2 regions of the Blautia hydrogenotrophica DSM 10507 genome follow, and region 2 is predicted to be linked to the other one. Evidence: riboswitches for the same ligand, from Rfam matches in the RefSeq annotation. Region 2 holds a riboswitch; the other holds the start of a gene.
What was found. A riboswitch is a leader RNA that binds a small molecule or an ion and turns the genes downstream of it on or off. The one in region 2 is predicted to bind lysine.

Region 1: linked by a shared signal. The riboswitch ahead of dapA (4-hydroxy-tetrahydrodipicolinate synthase) and the one ahead of BLHYD_RS07580 (Na+/H+ antiporter NhaC family protein) in region 2 are both predicted to bind lysine.

Annotation. Positions count from the first base shown of each region.
Region 1 covers NZ_CP136423.1:354,181-358,580, reverse strand. The annotation lists gene BLHYD_RS01735 (hypothetical protein) at 1-322, opposite strand, end outside; gene dapB (4-hydroxy-tetrahydrodipicolinate reductase) at 582-1,340, opposite strand; gene dapA (4-hydroxy-tetrahydrodipicolinate synthase) at 1,356-2,246, opposite strand; lysine riboswitch at 2,438-2,610, opposite strand; gene BLHYD_RS01720 (cob(I)yrinic acid a,c-diamide adenosyltransferase) at 2,932-3,432, opposite strand; gene BLHYD_RS01715 (single-stranded DNA-binding protein) at 4,041-4,400, opposite strand, start outside.
Region 2 covers NZ_CP136423.1:1,620,232-1,624,631, forward strand. The annotation lists gene BLHYD_RS07560 (ZIP family metal transporter) at 1-497, shown strand, start outside; gene rplS (50S ribosomal protein L19) at 619-966, shown strand; gene lepB (signal peptidase I) at 1,232-1,831, shown strand; gene ylqF (ribosome biogenesis GTPase YlqF) at 1,836-2,678, shown strand; lysine riboswitch at 2,813-2,984, shown strand; gene BLHYD_RS07580 (Na+/H+ antiporter NhaC family protein) at 3,185-4,400, shown strand, end outside.

The DNA.
Region 1 (4,400 bases), 1.3 Mb from region 2:
CATCCTCACCATCGAAAGCATCACCTACAGCATCTCCTACATCCTCAACAGCATCTCCGACACCGTCACCTAAATCTTTGACACCATCACCCAGATCTTCAGAAGGAGTATCTACATCTTTGTCTGTATCTTTGTCTGTAGTTCCCTCCGTCGTATTCTCATCCATGGTGTCATTCTCATCGGTAGTCTCATCCGTCGTCTCCTGATCTTCTGTCACTGTTCCATTCTGATCGTCTTTCTCAGAGGCATCTCCACATCCGGCTGCCAGAGCAAGTACCAAAACCATACCACTGCAAAGTAAAAGATTTTTCATTTTTTTCATATTCTCAATCTCCTTTTTCAAGTTGTACTTTCGATAAAGATAGTATGTTCCAAACCATCTTTCATTATGCAGTCTTATTTTCATCGAGCAAAATGCCATTCTCTGGAATGAATGGAAATTTTTTTAATCACTGGATACGCAGACACAATACCGTAGACATCTTATCGCGCAAAACAACAAGACCGCCCTTGACAGAATCCCCTGCCTTCGTGCGGTCTTTCTCTCTAAAAATTATATATTTTATGTCGGCACTTATATTTCAGCCATTGATTACATCTTTCATATCATATCTACCGGCTGGCTTACCAGCTAAATATTTCGCAGCTTCCACCGCACCTTTTCCGAAAACAGCCTTGGAATACGCAGTGTGTTTAAACTCGATCACCTCGTCCGGCCCTGCGAAAATAATCTCATGCTCTCCCACGATGCTTCCACCTCGAACCGCACTAATTCCAATCTCTTTTTCATCTCTCTTTTGTCTCACCTGGCTTCGATCATAGACATAATGATATTTATGGTCCATTGCCTCGTTCAAACTGTCTGCCAATGCAAGTGCAGTCCCGCTAGGCGCATCCACTTTAAGGTGATGATGCCGTTCCACAATCTCCATGTCAAAGCCCGCCGTAGCCAACACCTTTGCCGCCTCCTGAATTAATTTAAACAAAGTATTAATTCCCAGAGACATGTTCGCAGACTTCATAATCGCCACTTTTTTGCTGATCTCGTCTACCTTCGCATTCTGCTCCTCACTGAGCCCTGTAGTACATAATACTAACGGAATTCCTCTCTTGGCGCTGTAATCCATTAGAGCATCCACTGCCTTTGCGTTAGAGAAGTCAATGATAGCATCCGCATCCACCTGACAAGAATCCAAATCAGTAAATACCGGATAACCATTTTCTCTATTGTCCATCATATCAATTCCGGCTACAATCTCAGCATCCGCATCCTGAGCCACCAATCCGCTGATTACTTGCCCCATATGGCCGTTGCAGCCATGCATAATAATTCTCGTCATCTCAGCCATCCTCTCTTATGCCAGTTTGATCCCGAAATCAATCATGGCTTTTTCCAGCCTCTTCAAATTGGCAGGCTCCATATCCGTCAGAGGCAGACGCAGCGGTCCTGCATCCTTCCCCATCAGGTTCAATGCTGCCTTCACCGGAATCGGATTTACCTCACAGAATAAAGCTTCCACCAGCTCTATGGCTCGAAGCTGAATCTCACAGCTACCCTTTACATCGCCTTCCAGATATTTTGCAACCATATCGTGGGTCTCCTGAGGAGCTACGTTGGACAAAACTGAGATCACACCTTTGCCTCCCAAAGACAGAAGCGGTACCACCTGATCGTCATTTCCTGAGTACAAATCAATACAGCCATCTGCCAAAGACATCAGTTTTGCGATCTGAGAAATATTTCCTGAAGCTTCCTTGATCGCCACAATATTTTCCACATTTCTAGCCAATGATACCGCTGTCTCTGGCATAATATTACAACCAGTACGGCTAGGTACATTATACAGAATAATCGGAATAGACACGGCATTGGCTATCGCAGTGAAATGTGCAATCAACCCATTCTGCGTCGCTTTGTTATAGTATGGAGTCACCAGCAAAAGCGCATCCGCTCCATAGGACTCAGCTTCCTTTGACATCATGATCGCTGTCTCCGTACAGTTTGAACCTGTTCCCGCAATAACCGGTACTCTCTTTGCTACCTTATCAACTGTATATTTGATTGCCGAAAGATGCTCTCCATGCGTCAGAGTGGAGGACTCTCCGGTCGTCCCGCAGATGATGATCGCATCTGTGTGATTCTCAATCTGAAATTCAATCAATTCACCAAGTTTATCGTAATTCACCTCACCTGTCGGAAGCATTGGGGTTACAATCGCTACACCTGCACCAGTAAAAATTGCCATAATTTTCTCCTCCTTAATGATAATATGTACTCTCAGAATCTCTTCGTTCAGGAACAAAACGTGCGCATCCGCAACGGAACGTTTATGCTATAAGAAACGGCTTTCACTCACCAGCTTGACAAGAGCTTTCCTATAACATAAAAAGAGGCCGACCTTTTGCCCGCCTCTAAAGAATCTAATCCATTATCTGATCTTTAGATAGCGCACCATCTTACGATGACAGTCACACAGCTCTTAACTGTATGCCCAAGAACCACCAAAACAGGCTGGCAATCCTTTCGGCGTTTTTTCCTTTCCTCTGTTTTCTTCTGTGCCTGCCACATCCAACAGATTACTAATAAAAAACGCAACCTCTATCTTTCTTAACTGTGATTTCTGTAACTATAGCATGCTTTCCGATGATTGTCAATGCATTTATTCCGAATTTCGTTTCACAATGGGATTTTAGGTTACAGTTCAGGGCTTCAATATCCCGCGAGTTGTTTTCGTACATTTTGTACAAAATCTAAGACATACTCGCGCCAAACTACTGTTTACAGCAGTTTGTGTGCATCGCATAGCGTGTTACTGCTCACGAACTGCAAGTGAGTGAACAGTAAGGATTTGGGCAGCTCCAAACCGACTGAGAATTTCTCCTGCGCAAGGCCACAAACGTGCGGTCCAGTTTTCACGGAATAAGCTGTTACTATTCTCTCTCCCGCAGTACTTTCGTCTCTAGAGTTGTGATACAGTCCACCATCGGCTGAATTTCCTGGGGCATGCAATCCCCAGTCAGAACCAGATGCATCTCATCCACCAGCTCCATGAGCTTCTTCAGTTCGTCCACGGTGATAATGCCATGATCCACAACTCCAAAAATTTCATCCAGAACCAGCAGATCACACTCCTCTGTAGCTATCACTTTTTTCGCAAAATTCAGCCCATTGAGAATATTTTTCTTCTCCTCTGCTTTCTCCTGTTCACTTAAATTTTCATAATAAATTTTGGACTTCTCAAATCGGAAAATTTTTAAGTCCAATGGACTCAAATCTTCGATAAACTCCAACTCACTGCTCTCTTTACCCTTGAGGAACTGTATGATAATCACACTCTTTCCCTGGGCACATGCCCGAACACTCTGACCGAGAGCTAGCGTAGATTTTCCTTTTCCAGTACCGCAGTACACTTCTACAAGACCTTTTTTCATCGCCATTCCTTCTTAATAATCATGTGTGGTTTATCTGCGGCTTTCCAAGCACACGGATAAATTCTTCTGTTGCTCTGAATTTTCCAGTCCTCGCATGTCGCTGTCCCTATCTCATGCAATACTCCATAACAAGGATAAAACTATAAGTATGTTTTATATTACAGCAAAATCCCTAAAAATGCAAGTATTGTGCCTGTTTATTGCCAAAATCAGGAAAAGCTGCATTACGGTTCAGGCCTCCAATATCCTGCGAGGTGTTTTTGTACATTTTGTACAAAATTCCCAAATATATTCGCGCCAAACTGCTGTTTGCAGCAGTTTGTGTGCATCGCGTAGCGTGTTACTGCTCACGAACCGCAAGTGAGTGAACAGTAACAAAGCTGCCTTCGCTCTCGCAGCGGCTTTCGCAAGCATGCTTGCTCCTTCCTCTGCCTTCGCTTCGGCGCATGGCCACACAGCTTTTCCTTACTTCCGTTCATCCATGCAGCTCGATTCCACTTCGCTCCATCTCGCTTCGGGACGTCGTCCCTATGCCTTCGCTCTCGCAGCAGCTTTCACAAGCATGCTTGCTCCTTCCTCTGCCTTCGCTTCGGCGCATGGCTGAACTGTTATTCCAAATATTCTAACTTGCTGACGGAGACTTCGTAGGCGGTTCGCTTTTCAGTTTCGTTCTCACCGATCTTTTTCATATAGTCGCGGCTTTGAATCCGCCCCCAAATCAGCACATGTCCGCCCACCTCAAAAGCTGACGCATAGCGTGCATTTCTTCCCCAGCATATGCAGGGTATGTAGTCAGACTTTCCATACGGACGATTGACAGCCAGCAAGAGATCTGCAATCTCTCTTCCCAGAGGTGTTTTTCGATAAACCGGCGGTTTGCAAATATAGCCGTCTAGAAAAATCTGGTTCACCGTCAGGGAATCGTCTTCCTCTTCCACAAAACTTAATTCTCTTACAAACACAGACAA
Region 2 (4,400 bases):
GAAGTGAATGTGCGGAAGGGATTCATTGTAATATGAGAAAAACGACAATGCTGGTGTTGGCAGTGACTCTTCACAATGTACCGGAAGGGATGGCAGTTGGAGTGGTCTTTGCGGGGATGCTGTCCTCTGAGCCTGAGATTACTGTAATGGGAGCTTTTGCATTGGCGATCGGAATTGCAATTCAGAACTTTCCTGAAGGGGCAATTATTTCTATGCCGCTTAGGAGTGAAGAGGGACTGAGCAAAAAAAGAGCTTTTACCTACGGTGCTTTGTCAGGCATTGTAGAGCCAATTTTTGGAGGAATCACGGTGCTGATAGCTTCTTACGTGACGCCTGTGTTACCTTATCTGTTGTCATTTGCGGCGGGGGCAATGATCTATGTTGTGGTAGAGGAATTGATTCCTGAAGCGAGTGTGGGGAAACACAGTAATGTGGGAACCATCAGTTTTGCAGTGGGATTCGTGCTGATGATGATTTTAGATGTGGCCCTTGGATAAAACTCAAAAAAAACTTGTCAATCGAAAAAAAATATTGTATAATAACATACGTTGTGAATAAAGAGATGGTCCTCTGTTACGAAAATGTATTAAGAACATCCACAGAATAAGGAGAGAAAAAATGAACGAGATTATCAAAAACATTGAAGCTGCTCAGTTGAAAGCAGATGCACCAGAATTTGGCGTAGGAGACACTGTACGTGTGCATGCGCTGATCAAGGAAGGTAACCGCGAGAGAATTCAGGTGTTCGAGGGAACTGTTCTGAAGAAACAAGGCGGAAGCAACCGTGCTACTTTTACCGTGAGAAAGAACTCCAACGGAATTGGTGTTGAAAAAACTTGGCCTCTGCATTCTCCGCATGTGGTGAAAGTGGAAGTTGTAAGACATGGTAAAGTAAGACGTGCAAAACTTTACTACTTGAGAGACCGTGTAGGAAAAGCTGCAAAGGTAAAAGAGATGGTAAAATAATAAGTGCATGGTTCAGGGGGCTGTTTATCGGTCCCCTGTTTTTCTTATATAATAGGAAATACCTTGTCACGCTAATTCGTGAAAGTTCTTTCCTATTGTATGAACGCTTCGCTAAGGATGCGCACGCAGCAATGAGGAATTTCACCGCATAGCGGTGTTGCGGCGGCGCAAAGTGGGGTGCGCCCCTCAAAGATAGAAGGGAAAGAGAAGTTGAAGTGGGATTGCCCACTTTGTTATGAGCAAAATGGTATGCGAAGAGGATGAGATGAATAGAAAAAAAGTATTGAAAAACATAAGAGAGCGGTATGAGGTCATAAAGAAAAAGAATATTGATCCCAAGTTGAGGGGAATATTGATTTGGATTTTTCAGATCGTCGTTGTGCTGGTATTTGCGGCGGTGGTCGCGATTTTTTTCTTTCAGTCAGTCACAATGCAGGAAAGCTCCATGGAACCGAATTATACAGTAGGGCAGAAATTTTTTGTAAATAAGGTTGCCTATAAAGTTGGCTCGCCCAAACGTGGAGATATCATAGTTTTTCGGACCAATGCCAGTGATGATGCAGCTTTGCATATCCGCAGAGTGATTGGCCTTCCTGGTGAGACGATTCGAATCAAAGATGGACAGATTTATATTGACGGTGAGCTATACCGGGAGGGACGAGGATTGGAAGAGATAGAGAATGAAGGATTGGCAAAGGATGGAGTAACGTTGCAGTCCGGAGAATACTTTGTGTTAGGAGATAACCGCAATAACAGTGAGGACAGTCGGTATGCTGACATTGGAAACGTAAATAAGAAGTACATAGAAGGAAAGTTGTGGTTTGTCAATTCCCCATGGAAACAGATAGGTTTTGTGAAGGAGTAGAAGTATGAATGTACAGTGGTATCCTGGTCATATGACTAAGGCAAAAAGGATGATGCAGGAGGACATCAAGCTGATTGATTTGATTGTTGAATTGGTGGACGCCAGAATTCCATTGAGTAGCAGAAATCCAGATATCGATGAGTTAGGAAAAAATAAATCTCGTCTAATTTTACTGAATAAATCAGATCTGGCAGATGAAAAAGGAAATAGTCAGTGGGAGGCCTATTTCAAGGCACAGGGATTTCATGTCCATAAAATTAATGCGCGCTCGGGAGCTGGAGTGAAGGCTATAAACGGCTTGATTCAGGTGGCGTGCAAAGAAAAGATAGAGAGAGACCGGCGCAGGGGAATCAAGAATCGTCCGGTTCGTGCCATGGTAGTGGGAATTCCCAATGTTGGAAAATCTACTTTTATCAATACATTTGCAGGAAAAGCATGTACAAAGACCGGAAATAAGCCGGGCGTGACTAAAGGAAAACAATGGATTCGACTGAATAAGAATGTGGAGCTTTTGGATACACCGGGGATTTTGTGGCCTAAATTTGAAGATCAGGAGGTGGGAGTCCGCCTGGCAGTGATCGGTTCTATTAAAGATGATATCTTAAATCTGGATGAGCTGTCTTTAAGTCTGATACACTATTTACGGGAAGCTTATCCCGGTGTTCTGGCAGAGCGTTACCAGCTTGAAGAGAAGGGCAGCGATGTAGAAGTTTTAGAGCAAGTGGCAAAGAACAGAAACTGTCTGCTGCGGGGCCAGGAGCTTGACTACAGTAAGGCAGCGGGAATTTTGCTGGATGAATTTCGCAGCGGAAAAATCGGCAGAATTACGTTGGAGATGCCAAGTTAGAAATATGCCGGATTAGTATCTGGAAGAAGAAATGAAAAAAAGTAAAAAAGGTACTATCCATAAGGCGAAAAAGGTGATAAAATGTAAAAAATGCAGTTTTAGTAACTGTAAAAAATAGAATAAGATTCTGTATAATCTTAGATAGAGGTGCGGGTTTTATCAGTACTCTAAAGCAATGGCCGGATCGCCGTTTTAGAGGAAAGGAAAAACCGCCGAAGAGTTTTGACGCCGGTCCGGGTGTTGCAGCTCTGGGACGTCATAGAAAATATGGCGTACTGTCACAGTTTGTGGAGCGCTATCAGGTTTTGAGATGTCTATAAAATGAGACCATAAGCGCATTCCGTACAGGTGTAGCTTATGGTCTTTTGCGCGATAAGCCTGGCTGTAGTATCGCGCAGGACAGGGAAGAAAGGCTTTTCCTATCCGATCGTTATAGGATTCCTCTGAGAGTGGTTTGCTGGGATGAACGGATTCTTATTTGAAAACTAAGGAAAAGGAGAAGAGGGATGAGAGTGATTAGAAAAAAGAAATATGTATTTTCTCTGTTAGCAATTTTGCTTTTGACAGTTTTAAGCGCTGTCAACGTTTTTGCGGCAAGTGAGGCGGAAACTTATCAGCCGGCGATGTATGCGACTTTCTGGGCGTTGGTTCCGCCGATTGTGGCGATTGTGCTGGCCCTGATTACTAAGGAGGTATATAGTTCACTGTTTATCGGAATTCTTGTGGGAGCTTTATTTTATTCCGGTTTTCAGTTTGAGGGAACGGTGACTCATATTTTTCAGGGCGGAATTATCAGTGTTCTCTCAGATAGTTACAATGTAGGAATTTTGGTGTTCTTGGTTGTGCTTGGAGCTATCGTATGCTTGATGAATAAGGCGGGTGGGTCCGCAGCTTTTGGCCGCTGGGCTGCTAAAAAGATTAAAAATCGCGAAGGTGCTCAGCTAGCGACAGTTTTGTTAGGAGTGCTGATTTTTATCGACGATTATTTTAACTGTTTGACTGTGGGAAGCGTGATGAGACCTGTGACGGATAAGTTCAATGTGTCTAGGGCGAAGCTTTCCTACTTAATTGACGCGACGGCAGCACCGGTCTGCATCATTGCGCCGATTTCATCTTGGGCCGCAGCAGTGACTGGCTTTGTGGAAGGGGAGGATGGTTTTTCCATTTTTATCCATGCGATTCCATATAACTTTTATGCGCTTTTGACAATTGTCATGATGATCTCGATGGTTTTAATGCGTGTAGAATACGGTCCTATGGCGGTTCACGAGGCAAATGCAAAAAAAGGAGATATCTATACAACTCCTGACCGTCCTTACGAGGAGGCAGGCGCGGAATCGGAGAATGAAAATGGAAAAGTGATAGATTTGCTAATTCCTATCATTACTCTGATTGTCTGCTGTGTTATCGGGATGATTTATACAGGAGGCTTTTTCTCAGGCAGTGATTTTGTAACTGCTTTCTCTAACAGTGACGCTTCTGTTGGATTGACGTTGGGAAGCTTTTTTGGAATTGTGGTTACGATTATCTTGTATATGGTCCGCAGAGTATTGAGTTTTAAAGACTGCATGGCCTGTCTTCCAGAGGGATTTAAGGCTATGGTTCCGGCTATTTTAATCTTGACCTTTGCATGGTCATTGAAATCTATGACAGACAGTCTGGGAGCTGCGGAGTATGTGGCAGGAGTGATGGAAAGCTGTGCAGGAAGTCTCATGAATTTCC